3 regions of the Brachybacterium muris genome follow, and region 2 is predicted to be linked to each of the others. Evidence: predicted binding sites of a transcription regulator. Region 2 holds the regulator's gene; each other region holds the start of a gene.

Evidence for each region. The regulator HrcA, encoded in region 2, represses chaperone genes, less so after heat shock. The targets are predictions, from matches to a motif close to TTNGCACTCGNNNNNNNCGAGTGCNAA.
Region 1: groL (chaperonin GroEL) is a predicted target of HrcA. The motif match lies at 8,474-8,500, and genes of this name have one in related genera.
Region 3: groES (co-chaperone GroES) is a predicted target of HrcA. The motif match lies at 8,378-8,404, and genes of this name have one in related genera.

Annotation. Positions count from the first base shown of each region.
Region 1 is NZ_JAFBCB010000001.1:466,690-477,074, forward strand. Features, by position in the region: gene JOD52_RS02130 (oleate hydratase) at 1-431, opposite strand, end outside; gene JOD52_RS02135 (phytoene/squalene synthase family protein) at 428-1,351, opposite strand; gene JOD52_RS02140 (polyprenyl synthetase family protein) at 1,348-2,451, opposite strand; gene treS (maltose alpha-D-glucosyltransferase) at 2,599-4,413, opposite strand; gene JOD52_RS02150 (TrkH family potassium uptake protein) at 4,599-5,843, shown strand; gene JOD52_RS02155 (potassium channel family protein) at 5,908-6,555, shown strand; gene JOD52_RS02160 (uracil-DNA glycosylase) at 6,485-7,264, opposite strand; gene JOD52_RS02165 (DUF3263 domain-containing protein) at 7,376-7,681, shown strand; gene JOD52_RS02170 (LytR C-terminal domain-containing protein) at 7,732-8,346, shown strand; gene groL (chaperonin GroEL) at 8,718-10,355, shown strand.
Region 2 is NZ_JAFBCB010000001.1:1,785,699-1,796,083, reverse strand. Features, by position in the region: gene lepA (translation elongation factor 4) at 1-92, shown strand, start outside; gene JOD52_RS08335 (MOSC domain-containing protein) at 158-865, shown strand; partial or broken gene hemW (radical SAM family heme chaperone HemW) at 862-1,704, shown strand; gene JOD52_RS08325 (ATP-binding protein) at 1,818-2,564, opposite strand; gene istA (IS21 family transposase) at 2,561-4,123, opposite strand; gene JOD52_RS08315 (hypothetical protein) at 4,318-4,605, shown strand; gene JOD52_RS08310 (DUF4870 domain-containing protein) at 4,703-5,614, opposite strand; gene JOD52_RS08305 (DUF3097 family protein) at 5,762-6,655, opposite strand; gene hrcA (heat-inducible transcriptional repressor HrcA) at 6,902-7,912, shown strand; gene dnaJ (molecular chaperone DnaJ) at 7,985-9,106, shown strand; gene JOD52_RS08290 (16S rRNA (uracil(1498)-N(3))-methyltransferase) at 9,148-9,951, shown strand; gene JOD52_RS08285 (NADPH-dependent FMN reductase) at 10,009-10,385, opposite strand, start outside.
Region 3 is NZ_JAFBCB010000001.1:570,584-580,968, forward strand. Features, by position in the region: gene JOD52_RS02605 (MoaD/ThiS family protein) at 1-252, opposite strand, end outside; gene moaA (GTP 3',8-cyclase MoaA) at 299-1,372, opposite strand; gene JOD52_RS02615 (molybdopterin molybdotransferase MoeA) at 1,629-2,981, shown strand; gene moaC (cyclic pyranopterin monophosphate synthase MoaC) at 2,978-3,496, shown strand; gene JOD52_RS02625 (MogA/MoaB family molybdenum cofactor biosynthesis protein) at 3,493-4,041, shown strand; gene JOD52_RS02630 (molybdenum cofactor biosynthesis protein MoaE) at 4,038-4,556, shown strand; gene JOD52_RS02635 (hypothetical protein) at 4,593-4,751, shown strand; gene JOD52_RS02640 (hypothetical protein) at 4,782-5,732, shown strand; gene JOD52_RS02645 (hypothetical protein) at 5,798-6,685, shown strand; gene JOD52_RS02650 (metallophosphoesterase family protein) at 6,801-7,676, shown strand; gene JOD52_RS02655 (hypothetical protein) at 7,730-8,332, shown strand; gene groES (co-chaperone GroES) at 8,513-8,809, shown strand; gene groL (chaperonin GroEL) at 8,832-10,385, shown strand, end outside.

The DNA of each region.
Region 1 (10,385 bases), 1.3 Mb from region 2:
GTGGTGTAGAGGAACGAGCGGGTGGCCAGCTCGTACGTGGAGCGGGCCGAGTCCAGGTAGCGCTCCAGGCGCTTCCCGGCCCCCGGCTCGACCTGCTCGAACAGGGCGACGGCGGCTGCCCGGTCCGAGCGCACATCCAGCGGCTCCGAGTGGCCCTCGCCGTACACCCGGTAGGCGGGGTCCAGGTCCACCAGTTCCAGGTGGTCCTCCACCTTCTCGCCCAGCAGGGAGAAGAAGTGCTCGAAGCACTCAGGCATCAGGTACCAGGACGGCCCGGTGTCGAACACGAAGCCGTCGTCCTCAAGCCGGCCTGCCCGCCCGCCGATCTCCTCGCGGGCCTCGAGCACCGTCACCTGGTGGCCGTCGCGGGCCAGCAGCGCCGCGGAAGCGAGCCCGGCGATGCCGGCCCCGATGATGATGACCCTGCTCATGCGCGGCTCCTCCGCCGTCGGGGCCGGCGCTCACGGAGCACGGCCCGGGTGATGATTGCTGTCTTCTGGGCATCGGGCACGCGCACTCGGCTCGTGCGCAGGGACGCGGCGTCGGTGCGCTCCAGCCGGTCAGCGAGAGCAGCGAAGAGGTCGTGGACGGTGCGCACTGCGGTGCGACTGGTGTCGGGGAGCTGCTCGATCGCGGCGCCGGCGGCAGCGAGGTCCCCGCGGATGTCGGCCAGCAGGGTGCGCTTCTCGTCCTCGGTGAGGGTGGCGGGGTCCACGCCGGGGAAGTAGCTGCGGCCGCGGCCTTCGGCATCGGCCCGCAGGTCACGCAGGAAGTTCACCTTCTGGAAGGCTGCACCGAGGCGCCGGGCCCCGTCCAGCAGCTGCGGGGAGGGTGCCACGGGCACGGGGGAACGGTCGGTGGCGAACACGTGCAGGCACATCAGGCCCACCACCTCCGCTGAGCCGTACACGTACTCCTCGAAGGAGTCGGGGTTGTGCTCGGTGACGGTGAGGTCTGCGCGCATGGAGGCGAAGAAGGGGCGGGTCAGTTCGGTGGTGATGCCGCAGCTGCGGGCGGTGAGCGCGAAGGCGTGCACCACCAGGTCGCTGCTGAACCCGCTGGCCAGGGCCTGCTCGGTGCGGGCCTCGTACTCGTCCAGTACCTCGGCGATCTGCTCGGGGGTCAGGCCGCTGCCCAGCGCGGCGCCGTCCACGATCTCATCGGCCACCCGCACCAGGGCATAGATCGATCGCACCCGGGCCCGCACGGGGGCGCCGAGCAGGCGGGTCGCGGCGCCGAAGCTGGTGGAGTAGGAGTCGATCACCCGGTCCGCGGAGCGGGTGGCAGCGCTCGCGTAGGTGCGTGCGTCGCGGGCGGCCTGAGGGTCAGGGGTCTGGGGCTGGACGATCATCGAGCGCTGCCGATCTCCTCGGCCAGGGCGGCCAGCGCATCCCCGAGTGGCCCGGGCAGGGCGGCCCCGGCGATCTCATCGCGGGCCTGGCGTGCGTGGTCCCGGATCTGATCGGCGGTAGCCTGCAGGGCGCCGCACCGGGTGAGCAGCTCGCGCATGGCGAGGTTGATCCGGGAGAGCTCGTCATCGTCGGCCGCACAGGCGCGGGACAGCAGGTCCTTCACCTCCGAGGCGGCCTCGGAGGCCAGCGCCGTGGCCATCAGGTAGGTGTGCTTGCCCTCGCGCAGGTCACCCCCGACGGGCTTCCCGATCGCGCCGGGATCGCCGAACACCCCCAGCAGATCGTCCTCGAGCTGGAAGGCCATGCCCAGATGGGTGCCGATCCGACCCACGGCCGCCACCTGGTCCGCTCCCAGTCCGGCCAGCAGGGCGCCGGACTGCAGGGGCGCGCAGAAGGTGTACACGGCGGTCTTCAGCTCGGCGGTGCGCAGCGCCTTCTCGCGGGGATCCCCGGCGTCGTCCCCGGTGGTCGCCTGGTCCGGGGAGAAGGACAGCTCCACGTCCAGCAGTTCGCCCAGGGTGGTGGTGACCACCGTGTCGTGCAGGATCCGCTGGAGTTCCTCCCGCGCAGGGGCCGGCACATCCGCGGTGCCGGCCAGCAGCAGTCGGTAGGCGGCGGCCAGGGCCAGGTCACCGGCCAGGATCGAGCGGGTGTAGCCACGGTGGGTGGCCAGGTCATCGCTCATGCCGCGCGAGGCTGCACCGGCGGCGTGGGCGGCATGGAGGGACGGGCGGCCGTAGCGCATGTCGTCACGGTCGATCACGTCGTCGTGCAGGATGAACGCGGCGTGGAGCAACCCGTACGCGGCGGCGACGGCTGCGGCGGCCTCGTGGTCGTGGGGGCCGTTGCTGCAGGCTGCCAGCATCACCAGGCGTGAGCGCAGACGCTTGCCGCTGCGGGTGTGCTCGAGCACCTCTTCCCACAGCGACCGACCGTGGACGCCCGCCCCGGAGGGGCATGACTGCTGCTCGCGGACGAACCGCTCCAGGGCGGAATCCACCGCCGACAGCTCGATCCCCTGGAGATCAAAGTAGTTCACTCGGTTAGTTAACCATATTCGGCCAGTCGCGCCCGGAGACTCCTCCCAGGGAGGGGAGGAGCCTCCAGCACAGGGTTCGAATCGGCCCGCGACCTGCTCGGACCGACCGCGTGGTCCTTCGAGGTGCACCCCGCGGAGCACCACCGCTCAGATCGCGTTGGTGGCGTCCTCGTCGTCCACCATGCTCTCGTCACGGATCACGGGGAACGCCGTGGTGGTGGTCATCGGCTCGCCCTCGGGGGAGAGGGGGCGCACCTTCAGCCAGTAGTAGCCGTGGGACCCCAGCATGATGGTGAGCTTGCCGTCGTCGTCCACGGCCGGGAACTCGTGGCCGCCGAACAGGTCGCGCACGGTGCGTCGAGCCAGGCCGCCCAGGTCGAGGGTGGCGGTGACCGGCTGCGGGGACAGGTTGAACACGCACAGCAGGGTCTCGGCGTGGGAGTCGGCGTGCTCACCGTGCTCGGAGCCGTCGTAGGTGCGGGTGAAGGCCAGCACCCGGTCGGAGTCGGCCGGGATGTTGCGGTAGGCGCCCATCCCGAAGGCCTCGTGCTCGCGGCGCACCGCCAGCATCCACCGCACGAAGTGCAGGAAGGAGCCGGAGTGGGCCATCTCCGCCTCCACGTTGGTGGTGGAGTAGTGGTACACCAGCGACTGGATCACCGGCAGGTACAGCTTGCCCGGATCGGTGATCTCGCTGAACCCGGCATTGCGGTCCGGGGTCCACTGCATCGGGGTGCGCACCGCGTCGCGGTCCTCCAGCCAGATGTTGTCGCCCATCCCGATCTCGTCGCCGTAGTACAGGAACGGCGAGCCCGGCAGCGACAGCAGCAGGGCGTGGATCAGCTCCAGCTCCGAGCGGGAGTTGTCCAGCAGCGGCGCCAGGCGCCGGCGGATGCCCACGTTCGCCCGCATGCGGGAGTCCGGGGCGTACCACCCCAGCATCGCCGAGCGGTCCTCGGGGGTCACCATCTCCAGGGTCAGCTCGTCGTGGTTGCGCAGGAACGTGCCCCACTGGGCGCCCGCAGGGATCTCCGGGGTGTCGTCCATGATGTCGATGATGTGGCGGGCCGAGCCCTCGCGCAGCGCGTAGAAGATGCGCGGCATCACCGGGAAGTGGAAGCACATGTGGCACTCGGGGTGGTCCTCGGAGCCGAAGTACTCCACCACGTCCTGGGGCCACTGGTTGGCCTCGGCGATGATCACCTTGCCGGGCCAGTGCTCATCCACGAACGCCCGGAGGTCCACCAGGAAGTCGTGGGTGGCGGGCAGGTTCTCGCCGTCGGTGCCCTCCTCCTCGAACAGGTAGGGGATGGCGTCGGCCCGGAAGCCGTCGATGCCCTTGTCCAGCCAGAACTTCACCACGTCGAAGATGGCCTCGCGCACCTTCGGGTTCTCGAAGTTCAGGTCGGGCTGGTGGGAGAAGAAGCGGTGCCAGAAGAACTGGCGGCGCACCGGGTCGAAGGTCCAGTTCGACTCCTCGGTGTCCACGAAGATGATCCGCGCTTCCTGGTACTTCTCGTCGGTGTCGGACCACACGTAGAAGTCGCCGAAGGGGCCCTCCGGGTCCGAGCGTGACTCCAGGAACCAGGGGTGCTTGTCAGAGGTGTGGTTCAGCGGCAGGTCGATGATCACGCGGATGCCGCGGCGGTGGGCCTCGGAGACCAGGCGCTCGAAGTCGGTGATGGACCCGAACTCCGGCAGCACCGCCTCGTAGTCGGAGATGTCGTAACCGCCGTCGCGCAGCGGCGAGGCGAAGAACGGCGGCAGCCACAGACAGTCGATGCCCAGCCACTGCAGGTAGTCGAGGCGATCGATCAGACCGCTGAAATCACCGGTGCCATCGCCGTTGCCGTCGGCGAAGGCGCGCACCAGCACCTCGTAGAACACGGCCTTTCGGTACCAGTGGGGGTCGTAGTCGACCCCCGGTCCCTGCGGCGAGAACTGGGTGGCGTTCAGGGCCATAACCTGCTCCTTCGATCGTCTGCGCGTCAGGCCCCAGCGTAGTGGAGGCGGTGGTGGGCGGCGGCCCCGTCCGGTGGTATGTTCAGGCCGTGCCACACGCGGTTCTCGCAAGGCCCGGCAGTTCCCCCGCCCGCATCGCGGTCGCCGGGGCCGGGGCCGTACTGATCTGCGGGACCGCTCTTCTGATGCTCCCGGTCTCTTCCGCTGATGGAACCTGGACCGGTCTGGTGGACAGCTTGTTCACGGCAGTCTCGGCGATGTCGGTGACGGGCCTGGTGGTGCTGGACCCCGCCCATTGGACGACCTTCGGGCAGGTGGTGATCCTGCTGCTGATCCAGATCGGGGGAACCGGGGTGATGACCCTGGCCACTCTCCTGGGACTGGTGACGATGCGTCGTTTGGGCCTGCGCGCACGGGTGACCGCGGGCAGGGAGATCCATGCCGAACTGGGCGACGCGGGCGCGGTGGTGCGAGGCATCGTGGTCACCTCCCTCCTCATCGAACTGGTGGTGGCCGCGATCCTGTTCACCGCCTTCGCCCTGCGTGACGGGCTTCCCGTGCTGTCAGCGGCGGGCAGTGCCGTCTTCCACGCGGTCTCCGCGTTCAACAACGCCGGGTTCTCCCCGCACAGTGACAGTCTGATCCGGTATACCGACGATCCCCTGGTGACGCTGACGCTCGCCGCGGCCGTGGTGGCCGGGGGGCTCGGCTTCCCCGTTATCGCCGAATTGCTGCGACGACGGCACGGCCCCCGGCACTGGACGCTGACCACGAAACTCGTCCTCACCGGCACCCCCATCCTGCTGCTGGCCGGGCTGGTGACCACGCTGCTGACCGAGCACTCCAACCCCGGCACCCTCGGGCCGATGGACTGGCCGCAGAAGGTGCTCAACGCCCTGCTGCACTCGGTGTTCAGCCGTACGGCCGGGTTCAACGCGGTGGACGTGGGCGCGATGCGGGAGGAGACCTGGCTGAGCACCGTCATCCTCATGCTCATCGGCGGTGGCCCCGCCGGGACCGCGGGCGGCCTGAAGATCACCACGGTGCTGATCCTGGTGCTCACCATCCGCAGCGAACTGCGCGGCGACAGCCACGTCATCGCCTTTGGCAAGAGGCTCCCGCAGGGGGTGAACCGGCAGGTGGTGACCGTCGTGGGGCTGATGTCGATCATGCTGCTGGGGGCCACCGCCGCGCTGATGGCCCTGGAGGACCACCCCCTCGACCGGGTGCTGTTCGAGGTGGCCTCTGCGATCTCCACGACCGGCCTGTCCACCGGGATCACTCCGCAGCTCAGCGATGCGTCCTGCCTGATCCTCGCCCTGCTCATGTTCGTGGGGCGAGTGGGCCCCATCTCCCTGGGCACCGCCCTGGCACTGCGGCCTCGGCCCCTGCTGTACGAACCACCGAAGGAGCGACCCCTCATTGGCTAATCGAACGCCATCGGCCCATCGAACCCTGCTGTCCCGCCGCGATCCGAAGGATGAGGAGCACCACGTGCGCAGCGTCGTGGTGCTGGGGCTCGGCCGGTTCGGCTCCGCTCTCGCGGTCGAACTGACGCGCCTGGGGGTCGAAGTCCTGGGGGTCGACCAGGATGAGACCGTGGTGCAGGACCACGACGGGCGTCTCACCCATGTGGTGCGGGCGGACATCACCCGCGAAGAGGTGCACTCCCAGCTCGGGGTGCGCGATGCCGACCGGGTCGTCGTCGCGGTCGGCGGCCGCCTGGAAGCCAGCGTGCTGGCGTGCTCCCACCTCCTGCGGGCCGGAGTCGAGGACCTCTGGGCGAAGGCCGAATCGGCCGACCACGCGCAGATCCTCGACCAGCTCGGGGTGGCCAACGTGATCAAACCCCAGCATGAGACCGGGCAACGGGTCGCGCACCGGATCGCGGATCGGGCCGAGGAATGGGTGACCTACGGGCGGGGGTTTGCCATGGGCCTGTTCCCCGTCCCCAACCGTCTGCTGCACCGCACCGCGGCCGATGCCCGCATCGCGGAACGCTTCGATGTGCGCCTGATCGCCCGCTGCCCGGCCGGGCGGGACTGGGAGTACGTCTCCCTGCAGACCACGTTCAACCCAGGTGATCAGTTGATCGTCGCCGGGCAGGAGGCGAACCTGGAGCGCTTCGGCCGCTTGGACTGAGGTCGCGATCCGTGCTTGCCGTGCCGCTGTCGGTCGACGGAATCTGCCAGACGATCTGCTGGCCGCCCTGCTGGGCCAGCAGTTCGTTGACCCGCGAGAACGGCCTGGAACCGAAGAACCCGCGGGAGGCCGACAGGGGGCTTGGGTGGGGGCTCGCGACGTAGGGGACCGCTCCCAGCATCGGCACCAGGGACTGGGCGTCCTTCCCCCACAGCAGCGCCACCAGGGGCCCGCCGCGGGCCACCAGTGCACGGATCGCGAGCTCGGTGATCTCCTCCCAGCCGCGCCGGCGGTGCGACCCGGGGGAGCCGGGCCTCACGGTGAGCACCCGGTTCAGCAGCAGCACCCCCTGCTCCTGCCAGGCGGTGAGGTCACCGTGTGCGGCGGGCGGGATGCCCAGGTCCGCCTGCAGCTCGGAGTAGATGTTCGCAAGGCTGCGGGGCAGGGGACGCACGTGCTCCTCGACGGCGAAGGAGAGCCCGATGGGATGCCCGGGAGTGGGGTACGGGTCCTGCCCCACGATCAGCACCTTCACCTCGGCGAGAGGACGGGTGAAGGCCCTCAGCACGTGCTCGCCGTGTGGCAGGTATCCGCGACCCGAAGCGGCCTCCTCGCGCAGGAAGTCACCCAGGGCATGGATCTGCTGCTCGGCGGGGGAGAGGGCCTCGGCCCAGTCGGGAGCGATGATCTGGGCGAGCGGCTTCGGCATGGCGACAGTGTTCCATGCTGGCCGAAGTGGCGATGCGTGTCCGACCACGGGGTTCGACGAGGTCCGGCGCGCCGCTGCGGGAGCGAGCCGCCGCCCGCGTACGCTCGGCCCATGCCCCCCGCCGATGCGCACTCCGATCAGCCGTCCCGCCCTGAGGGCGCAGGGGAGGAGCTGTCCGAGCGGGATCGGCGGATCCTCGAACTGGAGTCGCGCACCTTCCGTTTCGTGGGCACCAAGGAGCGCGTGATCCGCGAGCAGCTGGCCATGTCCCGCACCGCCTACTACGTGCGGCTGAACGCCCTGCTGGACGACCCGGCAGCACTGCGCGCCGCCCCTGCCCTGGTGAACCGCCTGCGGGACCGGCGCACCTCGGCCGACGACCTCTCCACCGCATCGCCGGACCACAGGGTGGCTTGAGCAGGCGTGTGCTCCCACCCCCTGCCGGCCCGAACGGGTTTAATAGGCCCGTGGCCGATACCCAGTACCCGTACCCGCCCGATCGATTCGACGACGAGGCAGATGCCGCGACGTTCCACGGTGCGCACCGCGCCGAGGAGCCGTTCTGGCGTCAGAACCTCATCTACCTCGTCATCATCGCGGCGGCCTTCGTGACGCTGCTGGTGCTGCTGTTCTTGATCGGCGGCATGGGCAGGGACGGCGACGACCGCGCCAGTGACCCCACCTCGCCCGCCGCATCGGAGACCACCGAGGAGGCTCCTGCGGAGGAGGAGAGCAGCGAAGGCCAGGAGGAGGAGGCCCCGGCCCCCGAACCTGATCGCTCCATCCCGGTGATGGTCATCAACGCCGGCGGCATCAACGGCATGGCCGGCGCCTGGCGCGACTCCCTCGAGGGCTCCGGCTGGGAGCAGGTGAGCATCGGCACCGCCGACAACGTGCAGCAGGAGCCGGTGGTGTTCTACCGCGACGAGGCCGATGCCGACACCGCCCAGGCCCTCGCGCAGGAGGTCGGCGCCGGTGAGGCCCGCCAGAGCGATGAGTACGAGTCCCGCATCACCTTCGTGGCGGTGACCGAGCCCGGCAGCGGTGATGAGGGCGGCGAGGGCGAGGGCGACGAGGGCTGATCAGCCCCGCCCTTGCAGTCTCTGTGCCCGTGGCCCCCGTGCCCGTCGTTCCCGTGCCTCTCGTTCCCCTGCGCGGAGACGGCGCGCAGCTCGTTCACCCAGGGCGCACCCGGAGCACCTCGGAGGGTTAGCACTCTCGGGTGGAGAGTGCTTATGATGATCTGGCACTCACCGGTCGGGAGTGACAACGCCTCTGGGTGTTCACGCTCGACCAGCGGATGCCTGATCGGAGGCGCTAGCCGCCTGCCGACCACGAACATTCCGACCCCGTGAGGGGTCCGGAGCCGTGGGACATGAACACGGCTGCGGGTCTCGTCCGTCGCGGGCACAGGGTCGGGTGGACACCACACCACACGGGAGAGATTCCACACATGGCCAAGCTCATCGCATACGACGAGGAGGCCCGGCGCGGTCTCGAGCGGGGTATGAACCAGCTCGCCGACGCCGTCAAGGTCACCCTCGGCCCCAAGGGTCGCAACGTCGTGCTCGAGAAGTCCTGGGGCGCACCCACGATCACCAACGACGGCGTCTCCATCGCCAAGGAGATCGAGCTCGACGATCCCTACGAGAAGATCGGTGCCGAGCTCGTCAAGGAGGTCGCCAAGAAGACCGACGACATCGCGGGCGACGGCACCACCACCGCCACCGTCCTGGCTCAGGCCCTGGTCAAGGAGGGCCTGCGCAACGTTGCCGCCGGCGCCAACCCGATCGCCCTGAAGCGCGGTATCGACAAGGCCGTCGCGGCCGTCTCCGAGACCCTGCTGGCGCAGGCCAAGGAGGTCGACACCAAGGAGCAGATCGCCAACACCGCCGCCATCTCCGCGGCCGACCCGGCCATCGGCGAGCTCATCGCCGAGGCCCTGGACAAGGTCGGCAAGGAGGGCGTGATCACGGTCGAGGAGTCCAACACCATGGGCCTCGAGCTGGAGCTCACCGAGGGCATGCGGTTCGACAAGGGCTTCATCTCGCCCTACTTCGTCACCGACGCCGAGCGTCAGGAGACGGTCCTCGAGGATCCGTACATCCTGCTGACCAGCTCCAAGATCTCCACCGTCAAGGACCTGCTGCCGCTGCTGGAGAAGGTCATCCAGTCCGGCAAGCCGCTGGCGATCATCGCCGAGGACGTCGAGGGCGAAGCCCTCGCCGTGCTGGTGGTCAACAAGCTGCGCGGCTCCTTCAAGTCCGTGGCCGTCAAGGCCCCCGGCTTCGGCGACCGCCGCAAGGCGATGCTGGAGGACATGGCGATCCTCACCGGCGGCCAGGTCATCGCCGAGGAGGTGGGCCTCAAGCTGGAGACCGCCGGCCTCGAGCTGCTGGGCCAGGCACGCAAGGTCGTCGTCACCAAGGACGAGACCACCATCGTCGAGGGCGCCGGCGACGCCGACCGCATCGCCGGTCGCGTCAAGCAGATCCGCGCCGAGATCGAGAACTCGGACTCGGACTACGACCGCGAGAAGCTCCAGGAGCGCCTCGCGAAGCTGGCCGGCGGCGTCGCCGTCATCAAGGCCGGCGCCGCGACCGAGGTGGAGCTGAAGGAGCGCAAGCACCGCATCGAGGATGCCGTGCGCAACGCCAAGGCCGCCGTGGAAGAGGGCGTCGTCGCCGGTGGTGGCGTCGCGCTGCTGCAGGCCGGTGCGGACACCTTCGGCAAGCTCGCCCTCGAGGGCGACGAGGCCACCGGTGGCAACATCGTCAAGGTCGCCATCGAGGCACCGCTCAAGCAGATCGCGGTCAACGCCGGTCTTGAGGGCGGCGTCGTGGCGGAGAAGGTCAAGAACCTTCCCGTCGGCCAGGGCCTGAACGCGGCCACCGGCGAGTACGAGGACCTGCTGAAGGCCGGCATCCTCGACCCGGTCAAGGTGACCCGCTCCGCTCTGCAGAACGCCGCGTCCATCGCCGGCCTGTTCCTCACCACCGAGGCCGTCGTGGCCGACAAGCCGGAGCCGGTCAAGGCTCCCGCCGGTGGCGACGACATGGGCGGCATGGGTGGCATGGGCGGCATGATGTGACCAGCCGCTGAGCACTCATCAGCGATCAGC
Region 2 (10,385 bases):
ACATCGGGTCCGTGGAGGTCCCCCAGGAGGCCTTCATCGCCGCTCTCTCCTCCGACGCCGCCGACACCGGCAAGGACAGCAAGAAGAAGTAGGGAAGCGGTTCGTAGAGGCGAGGGACCGTTCACCTCGACACCCACTGGACGCTGGAGGAACCCGCATGAGCACCATCGCAGCCGTCTGCACCGTCACCCAGCTGTTCCCGGTGCCGGACTCGGGCCTGATGAGCGGGATCGACAAGCGTCCCGTCGACGGCCCGGTCACCCTGCTCACCCACGGTGTGCTGGGGGACGTGCAGGGCGACTCTGAGCACCACGGCGGCATCTTCAAGGCCGTCTACGCCTACTCCCGGGAGGTGCGGGAGGCCTTCGCGGCCGAGCGCGGCGAGGACCTTCCCGACGGGTTCTTCGGCGAGAACCTGGTGACGGCCGGTCACGACACCGATGAGGTGCTGATCGGCGAGCGCTGGCGCATCGGCAGCGCCCAGATCGAGGCCACCTGCCCCCGCAACCCCTGCGGCACCTTCGCGCTGCGCATGGGGGACCGCCGCTGGGGCCGCCGCTTCACCGAGGAGGGCCGCTGCGGTGCCTATTTCCGAGTGCTCGCCGAGGGCGAGGTGCGCGCCGGTGATGCGATCGAGGTGCTGCACCGCCCCGATCACGGCGTGAGCATCGGCGATGCCTTCCGGGGTCTGGACGCGCAGCAGGCCCGCGCCCTGCTGGACTGGGCCCAGCACAGCGGGACCGTGCTGTACGAGTCGCTGGTGCAGTCGGCCCTGACGGTTCTCGAGCGCGCGGGCGAGCAGTACGACTACCCCGAGCGCCTGCGCTCCACCGGACGCGGGCTGGGCCTGGGGATGGGTCTGTGACCGTGGCCAAAGACCTCTCGGTGTACATCCACGTGCCGTTCTGCGCGGTGCGCTGTGGCTACTGCGACTTCAACACCTACACCGCCACCGAGCTGGGCGGGGGCGGCTCCCAGCGCGAGTACCCCGCCAACGCCATGCGCGAGATGGACCTGACCGTCGCCGCCGATGCTGCCGAGGGCTACTCCTACGACCAGGTCTCCACCGTGTTCTTCGGCGGGGGCACCCCCACACTGCTGCCCGCCACGGAGCTGGTCGCGATGCTCACCCACCTGCGGTCGTTGATCCCGTTGGCTCCGGGCGCAGAGGTCACCACCGAGGCGAACCCCGACTCCGTCACCCCGGAGTCGTTCGAGCAGCTCGCCGCCGGTGGCATCACCCGGGTGTCCATCGGCATGCAGTCCGCGATCCCCTCGGTGCTCGCCACTCTGGACCGCACCCATGACCCGGAGCGGATCCCGAAGGTGGTGCAGTGGGCACGCGAGGCAGGCCTGGACGTCAGCCTGGACCTGATCTACGGAACCCCGGGGGAGACCCTCACCGACGTGGAGACCTCCGTGCGCGCGGCACTGGCCTGCGGGGTGGACCACCTCTCGGCCTATTCGCTGATCATCGAGGGCAACACGGCGATGGCCCGACGGCTGCGCCGCGGGGAGATCACCCCGCCGGATCCTGACGACATGGCCGACAAGTACGAACTGATCGACGATCTCACCGGTGCCGACGGCCTGTCCTGGTACGAGGTCTCCAACTTCGCCCGCACCCCGGAGCACCGCTCCCGGCACAACCTGGCCTACTGGCAGGGGAAGGACTGGTGGGGGATCGGGCCCGGTGCGCACCGCTGAGTATTCGTAGTCGTGGGAGCCACCGAATCTTGCTCTTGGGGACCGCCGATCGTGCCGACGGGGGCCAGTAGCCGCCGCGGTGGGGACCACTGGCTCCCGCCGGCATCGGGTCACTGGGGCAGTGCGGTGTGTTCTCGCATGTTCCTGTCGCCGGTGTCGATCCAGATTGTGTTGTGCACGATGCGGTCCATGATCGCATCGGCGTGGACTGCTCCACCGAGCCGGGCGTGCCAGTCCTTCTTCGGGTACTGGGTGCAGAACACGGTCGAGCCGGTGTCATAGCGGCGCTCGAGCAGTTCCAGCAGCATCGAACGCATTCCCTCGTCAGGATGGTCCAGCAGCCACTCGTCGATCACCAGCAGCGAGAACGTGGAGTACTTCCGCAGGAACTTCGTCTGGCCCTGCGGCTTGTCCTTTGCCAGGGCCCAGGCCTCTTCGAGGTCGGGCATTCGGATGTAGTGGGCTCGGAGCCGGTGCTGGCAGGCCTGCTTCGCCAGCGCGCAGCCGAGGTAGGACTTCCCTGAGCCGGTGAAGCCCTGGAAGACCACGTTCTGTTGCCGCTGGATGAAGGAGCAGGTTGCCAGTTGCGCGATCACGTTCCGGTTCAGTCCCCGTTCCTCGACCAGATCCAGCCGCCGCAGGTCCGCTCCGGGATAACGCAGCCCCGCCCGGCGGATCAGACCCTCGACCTTTCCATGATTGAAGATGGAATGCGCCTCGTCCACGATCAGCTGGAGCCGTTCCTGGAACGACATCCCCAGCACGTGAGCCTCATCCTGGGCATCGATCGCGTCCAGCAGCGCGGTCGCGCCCATCTCGCGCAGCTTCCGCTTCGTGTCGTTATCGATCACGCTCACCGGACACCTCCGGCGTAGTAGTCGGCGCCACGGACGTATCCGCCGTCTTCCGCGGGTTCCTCGCGGGGTGGACGCAGGGCGGCGACCTTGTCCTGCCCGGTGGCCAAGATCGGGTGCAGATGCGCATAGCGCGGTGAACGGACCCGTCCCGTCAGCGCGAGTGCGCAGGCCGCCTCGACCCGATCTACGGAGAAGCGGCGAGAGAGCCGTAGCACCGCCAACGCGGGATCCAGGCCCTGTTCCACGATCGGCACGGACTCGAAGATCCGCTGGATCACGATCACCGTGGCCGGCCCGACCCGATCTGCCCACGCCCGCACCCTCTGCGCGTCCCAGGCCTGGAAACGCTCGCCCGCAGGTAGGTCCGCGTCGTTGGTGCGGTACTCATTGCTCGCGGTCTCCGGGAGCAGCAGGTGACTGGTCAGTCGCTGGCTGCCCTGATAGATCTCCAGCGTCCGGGCCGTGATGCGCAGATCGACCTTCGCGCCGATGTGCGCGAACGGCGCGGAGTAGAAGTTCCGCGCGAACGTGACGTGCCCGTTCCTGCCCACTCGTCGTCCGTAGTGCCATGTCGAGATCTCGTAGGGCACCGCCGGCAGCGGCGTCAGCAGCGGCCGCTCCTCCGCGTCGAACACGCTGGCGCGGGATCCGGGCCGCTTCTGGAACGGCTCCGCGTTATAGGCCTCCATCCGCTGCCCGATGGCGGCTGCAAGTTCGGGCAGGGACGTGAATCGCTGATCCCGCAGCCCGGCGATGACCCAGGTCGCGACGTGCGCGACGGTGTTCTCCACGCTCGCCTTGTCTTTCGGTTTCCGCACCCTCCCCGGGAGCACCGCCGCCGAGTAATGCGCTGCCATCTCGCGATACGCATCGTTCAGGACGATCTCGCCCTCGCGGGGGTGCTTCACCACACCGGTCTTGAGGTTGTCCGGAACGATCCTCGGGACCGTCCCGCCCAGCGCCTCGAACATCGCTACGTGCGCTCGCAGCCAGGACTCCTGGCGCATATCCAGCGCCGGGAAGCAGAACGCGTAACGAGAAAAAGGCAGGCAGGCAACGAACAAGAACACCTTCGAGACCTCGCCGGTGACCGGATCGGCCAGCTCCATCGTGGGGCCGGACCAGTCGACCTCCACGCTCTGGCCGGCCTTGTGACCGACTCTCGAAGCGGCACCGGTGACCATGACGTGGTGCTGGTAGGTGCGGCAAAACCGGTCATACCCCATCGCCGGATCCCCAGCCGCCGTGGTCGCGTCGAAGTACTCGCCGTGCAACAGCTTCAGCGTCACGCCGACCCTGGCCATCTCTCGATGGACCTGTTCCCAGTCCGGCTGTGCGAACACGCTCTCGTGCTCGCCCCGGCCCGGGAACAACCGGGCATACACCTGCTCATCGGCGACGTCCGCGATATCGCCCCACCCGATCCCTGCAGCGTCAGCGGCCTCGAACACCGCCCTCACGGACTTGCGGGACATGCCCTGCGAGGACGAAATCGCTCGCCCCGACAGACCTTCTGCGCGCAGCTGGAGCACCAGCTTCGCCCTGATCTTCCGTACCATTCCAGATTGCTCCTTCCGCCGCGTGCCCTATACACACGGCGGAAGGAGCGTAGACAGAGCGGCCCCAACGACACCACTGGTGGTCCCGAACGACGCCACCGCTACGGCAGCGACGTGGCACCCGAACCCTCGATCAGCGGACCCCAGCGAGGCGAATATTCAACCGCCACCGGGACGGGCGGCGCTCTTGGAACGTGAAGCACCCCAGCCGGTACGCGGCCCAGCTCGCCCAGCAGACGCTGCCGGTGGCAGAGTCCGAACTGGTGGACGCCGAGGCCCGGCAGATGGAACGCATCATGCTGGAGCTGCGCATCATCGACGGACTGGACGTGGCCGTGGTCCCGCAGTCCCAGAGACCGATGCTGGAGGTGCACCGCGACCGCGGCCACCTCGAGCCCGAGGCACTGGCCCAGGGCCGTGCCGTGCTCACCCGCTCGGGCCGGCTGCTGGCCGATGCGGTGATCCGCGACCTCGTGCTCTGAGGCCGGCCCCAGCGGACAGTGCCCGGTGAGCAACCACCCCCGACGGCGCAGTGCCGACGGGGGTGGAGCGGCTGACGCTATGCGGGGTGAGGGGTGCTCACTTCACCAGGCGGATGTTGACCGGGTAGTTCCACCACGTGCCCTGGTTCGCCTTCACGGCCCCGATGATCGAGAAGATCAGCTGGACCAGGGCGGGGACGCCCACCAGCGGGAAGATCGCGAAGCCGAAGCCCAGGGTGATCACCCCGAAGATGCCGAGCACCACGGAGAGCACCACCTGGCAGATCACCACGGCGATGGCGCCGTTGAGGGCCTCGGCGGCGTTGTACCGGATGAACCGGTCACGGTCCTTGTACACCAGGAAGATGATCAGCGGACCCACCCAGCCCAGGAAGCCCCAGCTGAAGAGGTGGCCCAGCACCACGGAGAGGTGCGAGAGCATCGACCACAGGCGGGAGTCGGAGTCCGAGGTGGGCTGTCCGGACAGCGGTCCTTCGTACACGCCCTTGATGCCCGCCGGCGGTACATTGCCGTTCTGCGCACCCTGGGCGCCGTACGCCGGGCCCTGCTGACCGCCGTACCCGGCCCCCTGCTGATACCCATGACCGGCACCCTGCTGCCCGGCATAGCCGGGCTGCTGCCCCGCGTGATCGGGCTGCTGGCCTGCGGGGCCGGAGCCCTGCGGCGCGCCGTAGGCAGCACCTGCACCTGCGGCGGCACCGCCGGCTGCGGGAGCCGCGTACGGATCGGCCGACTGCTGCTGACCCGCCTGATAGACGTAGGGGTCATGGGGATGCGCGGCGGCCGGATCACCGGTGCGGTCATCGGCCGGCTCAGCGGGTGCGCCGTCCAGAGCCGTGGCGTCGTGGGCGGGGCTCGAGTACGGATCGGCGGTGACGTCGTCCGCCGGCTGCGCAGGTGCGCCGTCGAAGGCGCCGCGCTGATCATCTGCGCCGGGCTGACCCGGCTCGTTGCGGTAGGGATCGTAGGGATGCGACTGCTCGTTCATGGTTCCCCTCTCGATGGTGACGCGGGACCGGATGGCAGCCTGCGTCGTGGTCGGATGCCTCCAGCCTAGCGAGAGCACCTGGATCGGTCCCTGCGGCGCGCCTCCGAACCCGCCGGGGGATAACACCCGGCCCTCCTCGATGGGCCCTCAGCCCTCGACCGTCACCCAGTCGATGAGCTCCTCGATGCGGCCCGACAGCGTGGGCTCCACATCCGCGTAGGACCTCACCGTCGCCAGGATCCGCTGCCATCCCTCGGCGATGTCGGCCTGGTCCCGGTGGGGCCAGCCAAGAGCCGCCAGGGTGCCCACCTTGATGTCGGTGCCGCGAGGCACGTGGGGCCAAGCCTTCAGCCCCACCCGGGCCGGGCGGACCGCCTGCCACACGTCCACATAAGGGTGACCGAGCACCGCCACGTTGCCGCGGGCGCCCGGCAGGCGCATCACCTGCTCGGCGATCCGCGACTCCTTGGACCCGGGCACCAGGTGGTCCACCAGCACCCCCAGGCGGCGGCCAGGACCGGGAGCGAAGTCCTGCACCCGCTCCACCAGATTGTCGGCACCGTCCAGCATCTCCACCACCACGCCCTCGATGCGCAGGTCGTGGCCCCACACCTTCTGCACCAGCTCGGCGTCGTGCTTCCCCTCCACCCAGATGCGGGAAGCGCGTGCGGTGCGCGCCTTCGCCCCCTCGACGTACACGGAGCCGCTCGCGGAGCGCTTGGGGCCCGACGGCTCCGCGCGGCGCTGCGGCAGGGTGAGCACCACCGGCTTGCCGTCGATCATGAATCCGGGGCCCAGGGGGAACCCGCGGCGGCGCCCTCGGCCGTCCTCCAGCTCCACCACGTGCACGCCACCGGCCTTCTCCACCCGGGTGATGGCGCCGGTGAAACCGGTGGCGGCGTCCTCGACCACCAGGTCCCGCTGGGCCAGGACCTCGCGCGCCACCGGGCGGCGGCGATGGTGCGAGGGGGGAGCGGAGGAGAGCACGTCGCGGCCGTAGCGGTCGGCGGGACGGGAAGCACGGTCGGACACGGCCCACACGGTACATCGGGGCGGTGGACCCACCGGGGAGCGCCACCCAGCGGGTGCATGTCGTCGTCGCCACAGCCCATCCGGCCCCCGGCCGTCACCGCCGCCCCGGCCTGCTCGGCCCGTGGCGAACACCTCCCGGCGCACCCCGTGCGCTCCGGTGACGGGAGCGTAGGATTGGCACTCGGCAAGCCCAAGTGCTAATCCTGGGAGTCGGGCGCGCCCGCCCGAGCATCCCCCTACCGGTCCCTGCAGGAGGTGAGAGCGACGGACAGTCGGAAGCTGCAGATCCTCGGCGCCATCGTCGAGGACTACGTGTCCACCCGCGAGCCCGTGGGCTCGAAGTCCCTGCTGGACCGCCACGACCTCGGGGTATCCGCCGCCACCGTGCGCAACGACATGTCAGTGCTGGAGGAGGAAGGGCTGATCACCCAGCCCCACACCTCCGCGGGCCGCGTGCCCACCGACAAGGGCTACCGCGCCTTCGTGGACCACGTGGCCACCGTCAAGCCGCTGTCAACCTCCGAGCGGCGCGCCATCCAGGCGTTCCTGGAGGATGCCGGTGACGTCGAGGAGCTGCTGCTGCGCACCGTGCGGCTGCTGGCCCAGACCACCCACCAGGTGGCGATGGTCCAGTACCCCGCCCGCAAGCAGGCCCGCATCCGCCACGTCGAACTGGTGAAGGTCGCCGATGCCCTGCTGCTGGTGGTGCTGATCACCGAGTCCGGCCGGGTGGACCAGCGCACCGTGCCCCTGCTCGCGGCGCGCGACGCCGCCTTCTACGAGGGGCTGCGCGACCAGCTGAACCGGGCCGTGTCAGGGCGCGAGGTGACCGACGTCGAGCGGGCCCTCGTCGATCTGATCGACGCGCAGCCGCCCAGCGAGCAGGCCAGCGTGGCGGAAGTGGCCTCGGCACTCACGATCCTGGCGGCCTCCCGCGCGGAGGACCGCATCATGATGGCCGGCACCGCCAACATCGCCCGCTCCGCCGAGGACTTCGCACGCGACGTGGAGCCCCTGCTGGACGTGCTCGAGGAGCAACTGGTGCTACTGCGCCTGTTCACCGAGATGCACGCCCAGCCCGGCTCGGTCGAGGTGCGCATCGGATCCGAGCTGCAGACCGAGGCCTTCACCCAGGCCGCCGTGGTCGGTGCCGGGTACGGCGCCGGCTCCCACCTGGCCATCCTGGGCCCCACCCGCATGGACTACGTCACCGGTATCTCGACCGTGCAGGCCATCGCCCGCTACGTGTCCCGCTACCTCGAATGACCCGGCGCCGCGCCCGGCAGCACCCGGGCCCGTGCCCCCGACACCACCGTCTCCCCTGAAGGACTCCGCACCGTGAACGAGGACTACTACGACCTGCTCGGCGTCTCCCGCGACGCCTCCACCGAGGAGATCAAGAAGGCGTACCGCAAGCTGGCCCGCACCCTGCACCCGGACGTCAACCCCGATCCCGAGGCCGCCGAGAAGTTCAAGAAGGTCTCCCAGGCCTACGAGACCCTGTCCCACGCCGACAAGCGCCGCCAGTACGACATGGGCGGCGGCCCCGGCATGGGCGGCTTCCCCGGGGGCGGTGCAGGCTTCGACTTCAACGACATCTTCGACATGTTCGCCGGCGCCGCCGGCATGCGCGGTGGCCGCGGGCAGGGCCCCGTCCCGCGCCAGCGTCGCGGCAGCGACGTGCTGCGTCGCGTGGGCATCGAGCTGCGCGACGTGGTGTTCGGGACCGAGAAGGAGATCCGCTTCCGCACGGCGGGCCGCTGCGAGCGCTGCAACGGCTCGTGCTGTGAGCCCGGCACCAGCCCCACCCGCTGCACCGCCTGTGGCGGCTCCGGGCACGTGCAGCGCGTGGCCCAGTCACTGCTGGGCCAGATGGTCACCATGGCCCCCTGCCCCACCTGCGAGGGCCACGGCGACGTGATCGAGTCCCCCTGCACCGCCTGCTCCGGCCATGGCCGTGTCACCACCGAGCGCGACGTCACCGTGCGCATCCCCTCCGGCGTGGAGAACGGGACCCGCATCCAGCTGCGTGGCGAGGGCGAGGTCGGTGAGGCCGGCGGACCGGCCGGCGACCTCTTCGTCGAGCTCAGCGTGGCCGAGCACGACACCTTCGTGCGTGACGGCGAGGACCTGGTCACCACGGTCGAGGTGCCGATGACCTCCGCCGCCCTCGGTGCCACGGTGCCCCTGGAAACTTTCGACGGGGTCCAGGAGCTGGACATCCGTCCCGGCGCTCAGCCCGGCGAGGAGATCACCCTGAAGGGTCTGGGCGTCACCCCGCTGCGTCGCGAGCGACGCGGTGACATCCGGGTGGTGCTGGACGTGGACATCCCCACCTCCCTGACCGACGAGGAGCGCGACCTGCTGGAGCAGTTCGCCCGCATCCGCGGTGACGAGGCCACCCGCCGAAACGGACAGGGCCCCTTCGCCAAGCTCCGCGAGCGCCTGCGCGACCTCTGACCCCTGCCTGAACCGCGCGTCCCCGGGAAGCGAGACCCCTCATGCCCACCACCCCCTCCGCCTTCCTGATCCTCGACGACGCTCTGGCCAGGTCCGCTGTCGGCGCCGAGCTGACGCTGGATGGCGAGGAGGGCCGCCATGCAGCGAAAGTGGCCCGCATCGGGGCCGGGGAGCAGATCCTGCTCACCGACGCCGCCGGCAGGCAGGTGCTCGCGGAGGTCACCACTGCCCGCAAGGAAGCGCTCGACCTGCGGCTGCTGGCCGATCCCTCCGCTCCGGTGGAGCGCTCACCGCGCCTCACCCTGGTGCAGGCCCTGGCCACCGGAGGGCGCGACGAGCAGGCAGTGGAGTCGGCCACCGAACTCGGTGTGGACCGCGTGGTGCCCTGGCAGGCCCAGCGCTCGGTCGCGGTGTGGCGAGGGGAGAAGCTGCGCAAGGGACGCACCCGCTGGGAGAACACCGTGCGCGCCGCTGTGAAGCAGTGCCGCCGCCCCGGCATCCCCGTGGTCGACGAACCGGTGAGCACCGGTGAGCTGGTCGAGGACGTTCACCGGTGCACCGCAGGCGGCGCCCTGGTGCTGGTGCTGCACGAACAGGAGTCCGTAGGCCTGATGACGCTGGCCGAGGAACTGCGGGCGATAGGGGAGAGGTCCGGTGCCGGTGAGCCGGCCGCCGAGATCGTGATCATCGTCGGTCCCGAGGGCGGCATCGCCGAGGACGAGCTCACTGCCCTGCGCGAGGCAGGGGCCCGCAGCGTGCTGCTGGGACCGGAGGTGCTGCGCTCCTCCACCGCTGGACCGGCGGCGATCGCCGTGCTCAGTGCCCTGGTGGGCCGCTGGGGCTGATCCGACAGCGAAGCGGCCCGCCGGCAATGCCGACGGGCCGTCCTGGAAGACCGGGGATCAGGCGACGGAGGTGAGGGCCTTCGCCTCCAGCGCCTCGAGGCGGTCGTGAAGAGCAGCGGTGGGCTCCTCGCCCACGTGCACATCACCCTCGAGCGACAGGTCCGCGGGGAACGCGAGACCCACCGAGCCCATCACATCGGCACCGATACGGGTCAGCAGGCGCTCCAGCAGCTCGAGCACGCCGGTACCGGCACCCCAGCCGTATCCCACCATCAGCACGGGCAAGCCGCTCCACTCCTCGTACAGGTAGTCGATGGCGTTCTTCAGCGCACCCGGGTAGGAGCCGTTGTACTCCGGGGTGACGATGATCAGGGCGTCCAGGGCGGCGATGCGCTCACCCCAGGCGCGGGCATGGTCGGTCGTCTTGGTGCCGT
Region 3 (10,385 bases), 1.2 Mb from region 2:
CGTGCAGGCCACCGCGTTCACCAGCAGGCTGGAGCGCTCGATCGCGGTCGTCGCATCTGCCGGCGCGCCGGCGGTGAGGTCGCGGATCGCTTCGGCCACGGTCGCTCCACGCACGGTGGCGGTGTCGCTGCCGTAGGCGGCCGCGGCCCCGGCGAACAGGCGCACCGTGATGGTGGCAGCCTCGGTCGCGCCGGTCGCGCCAGTCGCGGTGGTGCGGGTCTCGGATGGGGCGGGGGTGGTGGGAGTGGTCATCGTTCCTCCTGACGATGGGGGAGTGGTGCGGTCGGAAGGGGCGGGTTCATCCCCCGATGGCGCTCATCGGGCGGTCGGGCTGGACGAAGTCCTTCGAGTTCATACCGTGGCCTGCCTTCTTGCCCCACTGGGCGGCCCGCCAAATCCGGGCGATGTCCTCATCGGAGCCGCCACCGCGCAGGGCCCCGCGCAGATCGGTCTCCTCACGGGAGAACAGGCAGGTGCGCACCCTGCCCTCCGCGGTCAGGCGGGTGCGGCGGCAGTCCGCACAGAAGGGCCTGGTCACCGAGGCGATGATGCCCACCTGCCCGCGCGGGGTGCCGCTGGCGCGGTCGACCACGTCGTACAGCTCGGCGGGAGCGCCGTTGCGGGGCTCCTCGGCAGGGGTGAGCACGAAGCGGTCCGCGAGGATGCCGTGCACGTCCGCGGCGGTGATCATGGAGGTGCGCTCCCAGATGTGGTCCGCGTCCAGCGGCATCTGCTCGATCACCCGCAGCTGCAGGTTGCGATCCAGGCACCAGTCCAGCAGGTCCGGCAGTTCGTGGTCGTTGACCCCGGGCAGCAGCACGGCGTTGACCTTGATCGGGTCCAGGCCCGCCGCGCGGGCCCCGTCGATGCCCTCCAGCACCCGGTGCAGCAGGGGCCGTCGGCTCATCCGCTCGAAGGTCTCGGAGACCACCGTGTCCAGGGAGACGTTGATCCGGTCCAGCCCCGCCTCCTTCAACCCGGCCGCCTTGACGTCCAGGCCGATCGCGTTGGTGGTCAGGGAGATGTTGGGGCGCGGCCGCAGCGCCGCTACCCCGGCGATGATCTCGGTGAGGTCCGGACGGGTCAGCGGCTCCCCACCGGTGAAGCGCACCTGGTCGATGCCCAGGTGCTCCACGCCGATGCGCACCAGGCGCACCACCTCGTCCACCGAGAGCATCTGGTCCTTGGCCAGGAAGGTGAGCCCGGATGCGGGCATGCAGTAGGTGCAGCGCAGGTTGCAGAAATCCGTCAGCGAGAGCCGCAGGTCCGTGGCCTCACGGCCGAAGCGGTCCAGCAGAGCATCGCTGGCCGGGCGGTCGGCGGTGTCCGGCAGGGAGGTGGCCGTGGCATCGGTGGTGCGCGGCTTGGGCATCCCCAGACCCACTCGGCGAGGGCTCACGTGACATCACTCCCATCGGTCCCGACGAAGGCGGCCGGGCATCCATCCAGCATAGGAGGTCGAAGCGGCATGCACACGGATCGGTGCGCAGTGCCATATCCGAGGGTGTCCGCGCCATACTGGAACCAGCCCGAATCACTCCGGAGAGGCACTCATGTCAGCAGGCGCACCAGGCACGGATCGTCCCTCAGGCACGTCGGCCCCGGAACGCACCCCGCTGTCCGAGCACGTGGCCGACGCCGTGGCGCTGCTGGCCGCGGTGCGCCGTACCGAGCGGATCCGGGTGGGTCACGAGGCGGTGGGCAGGGTCAGTGCGGCCGACCGTCGGGCCGCGGTGGACGTGCCCGGTCACGACAACTCCCAGATGGACGGCTACGCCGTGGCCACCGCAGACCTGGGCGAGCGGGCGGGCACCGCGGGTGCGCCCGCTGCCGGCCTCACCATGCCGCTGGGCCCGACGATCGCCGCCGGGGACCCGCCTGCCGATCACCGGCCCGGCACCGCGGCCCCGATCATGACCGGCGCGCCGATCCCGCGCGGTGCCGATGCGGTGATCCCGGTGGAGGAGAGCGAGGCTGGTCGCTTCGCCGGCGAGCAGCACGGCGCGCCCGCACACACCGTGACCCTCCGCCCTGCTACCACCGAACCCGGCCGCTACGTGCGCCGTCGCGGCTCAGACACCCACCACGGCGACGTGATCCTCCGCGAGGGCCAGGTGCTCACCCCGGCACGGATCGCCCACCTCGCTGCCTGCGGGGTGACCGATGTCGAGGTGATCGCCCCGGTGCGCACCATCGTGCTGTCCACCGGCAGTGAGGTCACCGCCGCGCCCGCAGACCCCGCCGCCCCGACGGCCCCCGACGCGGCCGGCTCAGCCGCCACCCACCTGCCCGACGGCGCCACCTTCGACGCCAACGGGCCGGGCCTGGCCGCGGCCCTCACCGCCGCCGGAGCCCAGGTGGTCCACGTCGGCTCCGTGCCCGACGACGCCGAACAGCTCCTGGCCACCCTCCGCCACCTCGTCACCACCCACGATGCCGAGCTCATCGTCACCAGCGGCGGCGTGAGCATGGGCGCCTTCGAGGTGGTGCGCCACGCAGCCTCCCGCAGCGGCGTCACACTCACCTTCACCTCCGTGGCCATGCAGCCGGGCGGCCCCCAGGGCATCGGCACCCTGGACCTCCCCGCCGAGGAGCACGGCGCGCCCGGCCAGCACGTCACGCCCGGTCAGCACGATGCGGCAGATCACCGGGTGGCCTGGCTGGCCTTCCCCGGGAACCCCGTCTCGGCCCTGCTCAGCTGCGAACTGATCGCGCGCCCCGCCCTCGGCGCCCCCGATCGCCTGCGCCTGCGCCTGCCCGTCCAGCTCGATGCCGACGAACCCTCACCACCCGCGCTCGCCCAGTACCGCCGCGCCCGAGTGCTGCCCTCCGGCCAGGTGCGCCTGGCAGGCGGCCCGTCCTCCCACCTGATCGGCGGCCTGGCCCAGGCCGACGCGCTGGTGCTGGTGCCCGTCGGCACCGATACCCTGCGTGACGGCGACCTGGTGGAGACCATCCTGCTTCCCGGAGGAGAACGATGAACACCCAGCCCGACGACCTCTCGCACGTGCGCGCCGACGGCTCGGCCCACATGGTCGACGTGACCGACAAGGCCACCACCTCACGCCGCGCCAGCGCCCGCGCGGTCCTGCGCACCAGGGCCGACGTCGTGGCCCGCATCGCCGACGGCGACCTGCCCAAGGGCGAGGCCCTGCCGGTGGCCCGCATCGCCGGGATCATGGGCGCCAAGCGCACCAGCGACCTGATCCCCCTGTGCCACCCGCTGCCGCTGTCGGGCATCGAGATCGACCTGGAGGCGCGGGAGGATCGCGTGGAGATCACCGCCACCGTGCGCACCAAGGGCGTCACCGGGGTGGAGATGGAGGCGCTCACCGCCGCCTCAGTGGCAGCGCTGACCGTGTACGACATGATCAAGGCCGTGGACCACCTCGCCGTGATCGAGGAGATCAAGGTGCTGGCCAAGTCCGGCGGCAAGAGCGGGGACTGGCGGCGCGACGAGCCGTCGGCCCCGATGCGCGAGGAGGAGACCCGATGAAGCAGATGCCCGCCCGGCGCAGCGACGCCGACTGCACCGCCCGCACCGAGGACGCCCCCGCGCCCGCGCTCGCCGGCACCGCCCGGGTGATCATCGCCTCCACCCGCGCCTCCGACGGCACGTACGAGGACCGCACCGGGCCGCTGCTGGTGCAGTGGCTGCAAGGCCGCGGCCTGGACCAGGTCAGCAAGGTGCTGGTGCCGGACGGCCCCCAGGTGGGCGAGGCCCTCGCCGCCGCGATCGCCGATGGCGTGGATGTGATCATCACCTCCGGCGGCACCGGCATCAGCCCCACCGACGTCACTCCCGAGCAGACTGCCCCCCTGATCGAGCGGGAGATGCCCGGGGTGCTGGAGGCGGTGCGCCGCATCGGCGCCCAGAAGTCCCCCGTCGCGGTGCTGAGCCGGGGCCTGGCAGGCATGGCCGGGCGCAGCTTCGTGGTGAACCTGCCCGGCTCCCGCGGCGGGGTGAAGGACGGAATCGCCGTGCTGGACCCCATCCTGGACCACCTGCTGGAGCAGCGCGACGGCGGAGGGCACGAATGAGCCCCGCAGACCCCGGCCCCGGCCCCACCCCGTTCGGCGGCGGTCCCGACCAGCTGCGCGTGCCCGAGGACCCCCCGATGGGGCCCGCCCCGCAGCGGGTGCGGCACGCCGAGGTCACCGAGCAGCCCGTCTCCGTCGCCGCCCTCGCCCAGGCCGTGGCCGACCCGCGCTGCGGCGCCATGGTCACCTTCGACGGTGTGGTGCGCGACCACGACGGCGGCAAGGGGGTCTCGCGCCTGGAGTACTCCGGCCACCCCGGTGCCGGCGAGGTGATCATCGAGGTGGCCCGCGAGATCACCGAGCGCTACCCGGACACCGTGATCGCGCTCGCCCACCGAGTGGGGCCACTCGCGATCGGCGAGACGGCGCTCGGCTGCGCGGTGGCCGCACCGCACCGCAAGCAGGCCTTCGCCGCCTGCGACGACCTGGTGGACACCGTGAAGCAGCGCCTGCCCATCTGGAAGCACCAGCACTTCGCCGATGGCACCGACGAATGGGTGGGAGCACTGGGATGACGCCGGGGGCACGCCGATGACCACGGGGGGAACGCGATGACGTACGTACCGCCAGGGTTCGCCTGGGGCCAGGACCAGGATTTCCTGTGGGTCGCTGCCGGGGAGTTCCTGCTTGCCCTCGGCGTGCGGGAGGAGACGGTGCGGCCCCTGGGGCAGCTGCGGCCGCTCTACGAGAAGTGGGAGCAGGTGGAGTAGAAGCTGCTGGGCCCGGCGGCCGGCGCCTCCATGGGCGTCTCCCTGCACCTGCTGGATGACCGGCAGCGGGCCGAACTGGACGACGACATCGCCCGGGCCCTGGCCGTACTGGTGCCGATCGCCGAGGAAGTGCTCCAGCAGCTGGACAAGCAGAGGATCTGCCCCGAGATCCTGGGATACCGGCGGGAATCGCTCGACGGAGCCCTCGCCGATCTGCGCGCCTACGCGGCCGACGAGGGGTGGCGCGGCAAGGACGAGGCCGCCATCGAGGAGCACCTGCGGTGGATCGAGTCCCGGCATCGCATGGAGACCCCGCCCGCCAAGGCGAGCGCGGGAGAGGTGCGGCGCATCGTCGCGATCCTGCGGCGGATGCCGCGGCGCACCCTGCGGCGCATCACCAAGGTCACCAGCACGCCGGCGCTGATGGCGCTGGTGGGCAGCGGCCTGGCCGCGGTGCGCCGCTCCGACATCGGCAGCTCCCCACCACCTGCACCCAGTGCGGTCAGCATGCACACCAGCAGCCGCGAGACGACGTACGACCACCGCTGGTCACTGATCGCGAAGATGAGCCTGGTGGGCATCGCTCCCACCGTCGTCGTGGCGGGGTTGCTGGTGCTGGGGGTCGGGATGCTGATGACCGGAGCCGTCACCGCTGTGGTCGACATCGTGGCCCTGGTGATGCTCACGGTGATGGCCTTCGGAGGCGACAGCTCGGCCTCGGCACGCCAGCAGGCGCTGCGCTCCACCACGGCCGGGGGCATGCTGGCCGCCTGGGGCACCTGGAACTTCGGGGTGGGCCTGTTCCCGCTGATCTACGCCCTGGTCGAGGAAGGATCTGTCATCACCGCGGTGCTCGGTGGGATCCTCACCGTCGTCGGAGCCGTGCTCGGCATCGTCGGTTCGGTGCAGCGGGTGAGCGCGAGGCGCCGGGCCGGTCTTGCCGAGGAGGACTACGACATCCCGGTGGGTATGGTGCCCTGACCAGCACACGCTGGTAGGGGAACGACCTGGCTGACTGGGGGCATGATGACGACAGGGGCACGATCATGAGCGCACCGTGGGAACTGGAATGGGCGGAGGACCCGGCCTTCGTGTGGGTCGCGGCAGGTCAGCTGTTGCTCGCTCTCGGGGTGCGGGAGGAGACGGTGCGGCCGCTGGGGGAGCTGCGGCCCCTGTACGAGAAGTGGGACAGCGCCCTGCACGGCGGACCGGGCGGCACCCTCGCCACCCCACCGCTGGACTCCCTGCCCCGCCGCCGGCGCGCCGAGCTGGACGACGACCTGGGGCGCGCCCTCGCGATCCTGCTCCCGGTGGCCGAGGAGGCCTTAGAACAGCTGGTCCGCCGGCAGATCCGGCCCGAGATCATGGGGATCCGGCGCGATGCCCTGGACGGTGCCCTCACCGACCTGCGGCGCTACGCCGCCTCCGAGGGCTGGCGCGGCGAGGACGAGCAGGCCATCCAGGGCCACGTCCAGTGGATCACCGACGGTCACCGGTGGAAGACCCCCCTTCAGCCGCCCGGCCCGGGGGAGGTGGGCCGCATCGTGGATGTGCTCAGCGCGATGCCGCGCCCCACCCTGCGCCGCATCGCCGGGGTGTCCAACCGGCCCGCTCTGATGGCACTGGTGGGCGGCTGGTTCACCATGGTGCACAGCGGCCGCACAGAGGATGGCACGGCCGTGGCACCGGAGCTCACCTCCGAGCAGAGCGACCCCGTCGCGGAGCTGCAGCGGGAGATGGACCGCCGCGACGCGGAGCTCGAGGAGCAGCTGGCACGCAACTGCGCCGGTGGCGGGGCTGTGGAACATGGCAGTGGGACTGTTCCCGGCCGTCATGGCCCTTACCGAGCCGGAGTACGTCACCGCCGGGATCCTGGGCGGTGCGTTCGCGGTCCTCGCCCTGGCAGCGGCCCTGATCGGTGCCGTGCATCGTGAACGCGCCCGGAAGCAGGCCGGTCTGCCCAAGGACGACATCCCCTTCTACGTCCCCTGACCGGACAGGTCGGGCGAGGTCACCTCCTGGTCACCTGGGGCCGTTAGTCTCACCGACATGCGCATCCTGCACCTGAGCGACACCCACCTGTACGGCGACCCTGCCGCCCGCCACTACGGACGCATCGACACCACCAGAGCCCTGCGCGGGGTGCTGGAGCACCTGGCTGGCCTTGAGCGCGTGGACCTGGTGGTGCACACCGGGGACGCCTCCGAGGACGGGACCGTGGAGAGCTACCGCCTGCTGCACGAGCTGCTGGATCCCTTCGCCGCCCGGCTCGGGGCGCCGCTCGCGGTGGCGATGGGCAACCACGACGTGCCCGCCGCATACGCGGAGCTGGCCGGGCCCGGTGATCACGACCCGCGCTACCAGGACCGGGCGATCACCACGGCCGACGGGGTCCGCGTGGTGGTGCTGGACTCCAGCGTGCCCGGTGCCGGCTACGGCCACCTCGACCCTGCCCAGCTGGACTGGCTGCGTGAGGTGCTGGCCCGGCCCGCCGCTCGCGGCACAGTGCTGGCGGTGCACCACCCGCCGCTGGTGGCCGCCACCCGGATGCTGCGTGCCCTGGACCTCGACGGCCTCGATGAACTAGGTGAGGCGCTCACCGGCAGTGACGTGCGGGTGATCCTGTCCGGCCACTACCACCACGAGATGACCGGGGACCTGGCAGGGATCCCCGTGCACGTGGTCCCCGGCATCACCAACGTGGTGGACCCGGTGGCCGCCGGCGAGCACGAGAGGTCCCTCGCCCTGTCCGGGGCGAGCCTCCTGGAGATCGACGAGACCGGGGCGGCCAGACCCAGGATCATCACCTCCCTGTGGCCGAACGCGGGGGACACACCCGGGGGCGATGCCGGGGACGTCCAGATCCCTGTGTACGACTTCGGCCCGGGCGAGGTGCAGGCGATCATCGATGCCGCCGGACGCTGACCCTTCACCACCTGGCCCCCAGCCCCTCACCCCGGCCGACCACAGGAGGACCGATGGCCGCACTCCGTGACCCCGTCCCGCCATGGGAGCGCCCGGGTTCGTCGGCCCCCGGTACGGCACCTGCGTCAGAGCGCGGCCTGTTCGGTCGCGCCCGCGGATCATCGGCGCCGGAGCGCCGCACCCCCGGGCATTCTCCCAGCAGCGCCGAACGCAGTGCGGTGCGCACCGTCCAGTGGATCGCCACGGTGGTGAGCGCCGCGGTGGCACTGCTGGCCGTGGTGCGCCTGGTGATCGCGATGATGCCGCTGCGCTACAGCGATCTGCTCTCATCCCTGCCGGCGCTGTGGCCGGTCCCGATGATCGCCATGGCCGTGACCGTGGTGGCGCTGGGCGTCGCCCACGGCGTGGCCGGTCGCTGGACCGACGGCACCTCCGCCAGGCTCACGTTCACCCTGGTGGGAACGGTCCTTGCGCCGATGACCCTGCTGGCGGCGATCGTCTTCTCCATCGACGATCTGAACTACCACCAGCTGATGGGGGCCGAGCTCGCCGAGTGGCTCGCGGTGGTGATCGCGGGCGCCGTCGCGGCGGGGCCGCTGCTGCTGGGAACCGCCCTGCTGGTGATCGGCTCTGCGCGAACACCCCGACGCTGTTAGCACTCGCCTTGCATGAGTGCCAACAGGGTCCTAGAGTTGGCGTCGTTGGCAGTCGACAGCCCAGAGTGCCAGAAGCTGCCAGGAGGGATCTTCCCCGGTCGGCACCGCGACGACGACCGGGACCGGGATCCCTGGCCCCCGAACTCACCAGAGTCATTACTTCATGAAGGAGTGAGCCGCATGTCGGTCTCCATCAAGCCCCTCGAGGACCGTGTCGTCATCAAGCCGCTCGAGGCTGAACAGACCACCGCTTCCGGCCTGGTCATCCCGGACACCGCGAAGGAGAAGCCCCAGGAGGGCGAGGTCGTCGCCGTCGGCGCCGGCCGCTTCGACGAGAAGGGCGAGCGCATCCCGGTCGACGTCAAGGTCGGCGACAAGGTCGTCTTCTCCAAGTACGGCGGCACCGAGCTCAAGTACGGCGACCAGGAGTACCTGGTGCTGGGCTCGCGCGACATCCTCGCGATCATCGAGAACTGAACGGACTGAGGTCTAGATCCACATGGCGAAAGAGATCATCTACGACGAGCAGGCTCGTCGCGCCCTGGAGCGCGGAGTCGACAAGCTCGCCAACACCGTCCGCGTGACGCTGGGCCCCAAGGGCCGCAACGTCGTGCTGGACAAGAAGTGGGGCGCCCCCACGATCACCAATGACGGCGTGACCATCGCCCGTGAGATCGAGCTCGAGGATCCCTACGAGAACCTCGGCGCTCAGCTCACCAAGGAGGTCGCCACCAAGACCAACGACGTGGCAGGCGACGGCACCACTACCGCCACCGTGCTCGCGCAGGCCCTTGTGCACGAGGGGCTGCGCAACGTGGCCTCCGGTGCGGCCCCCGCCTCCCTCAAGCGCGGCATGGAGAAGGCCGTCGAGGCCATCTCCGCCAAGCTCGGCGAGATCGCCATCGAGGTCGACGGCAAGGAGCAGATCGCGAACGTCGCGGCCGTCTCCAGTCAGGACCGCGAGATCGGCGAGCTGCTCGCCGAGGCCTTCGACAAGGTCGGCAAGGACGGCGTCATCACGGTGGAGGAGTCCTCCACCACCGCGATGGAGCTCGAGTTCACCGAGGGCATGCAGTTCGACAAGGGCTTCATCTCCCCGCACTTCGTCACCGACGGTGACCGCCAGGAGGTCGTGCTCGAGGACGCCCAGGTGCTGCTGCACCAGGGCAAGATCTCGGCCGTGGCCGACATCCTGCCGCTGCTGGAGAAGGTCGTCGAGGGCGGCAAGCCGCTGTTCGTGATCGCCGAGGACGTCGACGGTGAGGCCCTGTCCACGCTGGTCGTCAACAAGATCCGCGGCACCTTCAAGGGTGCGGCCGTCAAGGCCCCCGCCTTCGGCGACCGCCGCAAGGCGATGCTGCAGGACATCGCGGTGCTCACCGGCGCGCAGGTCGTCACCTCCGACCTGGGCCTGGACCTGAAGACCGTCGGCACCGACGTGCTGGGCCACGCGGGCCGCGTGGTCATCACCAAGGACACCACCACCATCGTGGGCGGTGCCGGTGACGAGCAGGCCGTGGCCGATCGCGTCGCGCAGATCCGCGCCGAGATCGCCAACACCGACTCCGACTGGGACCGCGAGAAGCTCCAGGAGCGCCTCGCCAAGCTCGCCGGCGGCGTGTCCGTCATCAAGGTGGGCGCCCACACCGAGGTCGAGCTCAAGGAGAAGAAGATGCGCATCGAGGACGCGGTCTCCGCGACTCGTGCAGCCATCGAGGAGGGCATCGTGGCCGGCGGCGGAAGCGCCATCGTCCAGGCGGCCTCCGCTCTCGAGGGCGACCTGGGCCTGAGCGGTGACGAGGCCGTCGGTGCACGCGCCGTGTCCAAGGCCGTCGCCGAGCCGCTGCGCTGGATCGCCGAGAACGCGGGCCTCGAGGGCTACGTGGTCGTCGAGAAGGTGAAGGAGGCGCAGGTCGGTCACGGCCTGAACGCCGCCACCGGCGAGTACGTCGACCTGGTGGCCGCCGGCATCATCGACCCGGTCAAGGTCACCCGTTCGGCGCTGCGCAACGCGGCCTCGATCGCGGGCCTGGTCCTGACCACCGAGACCCTC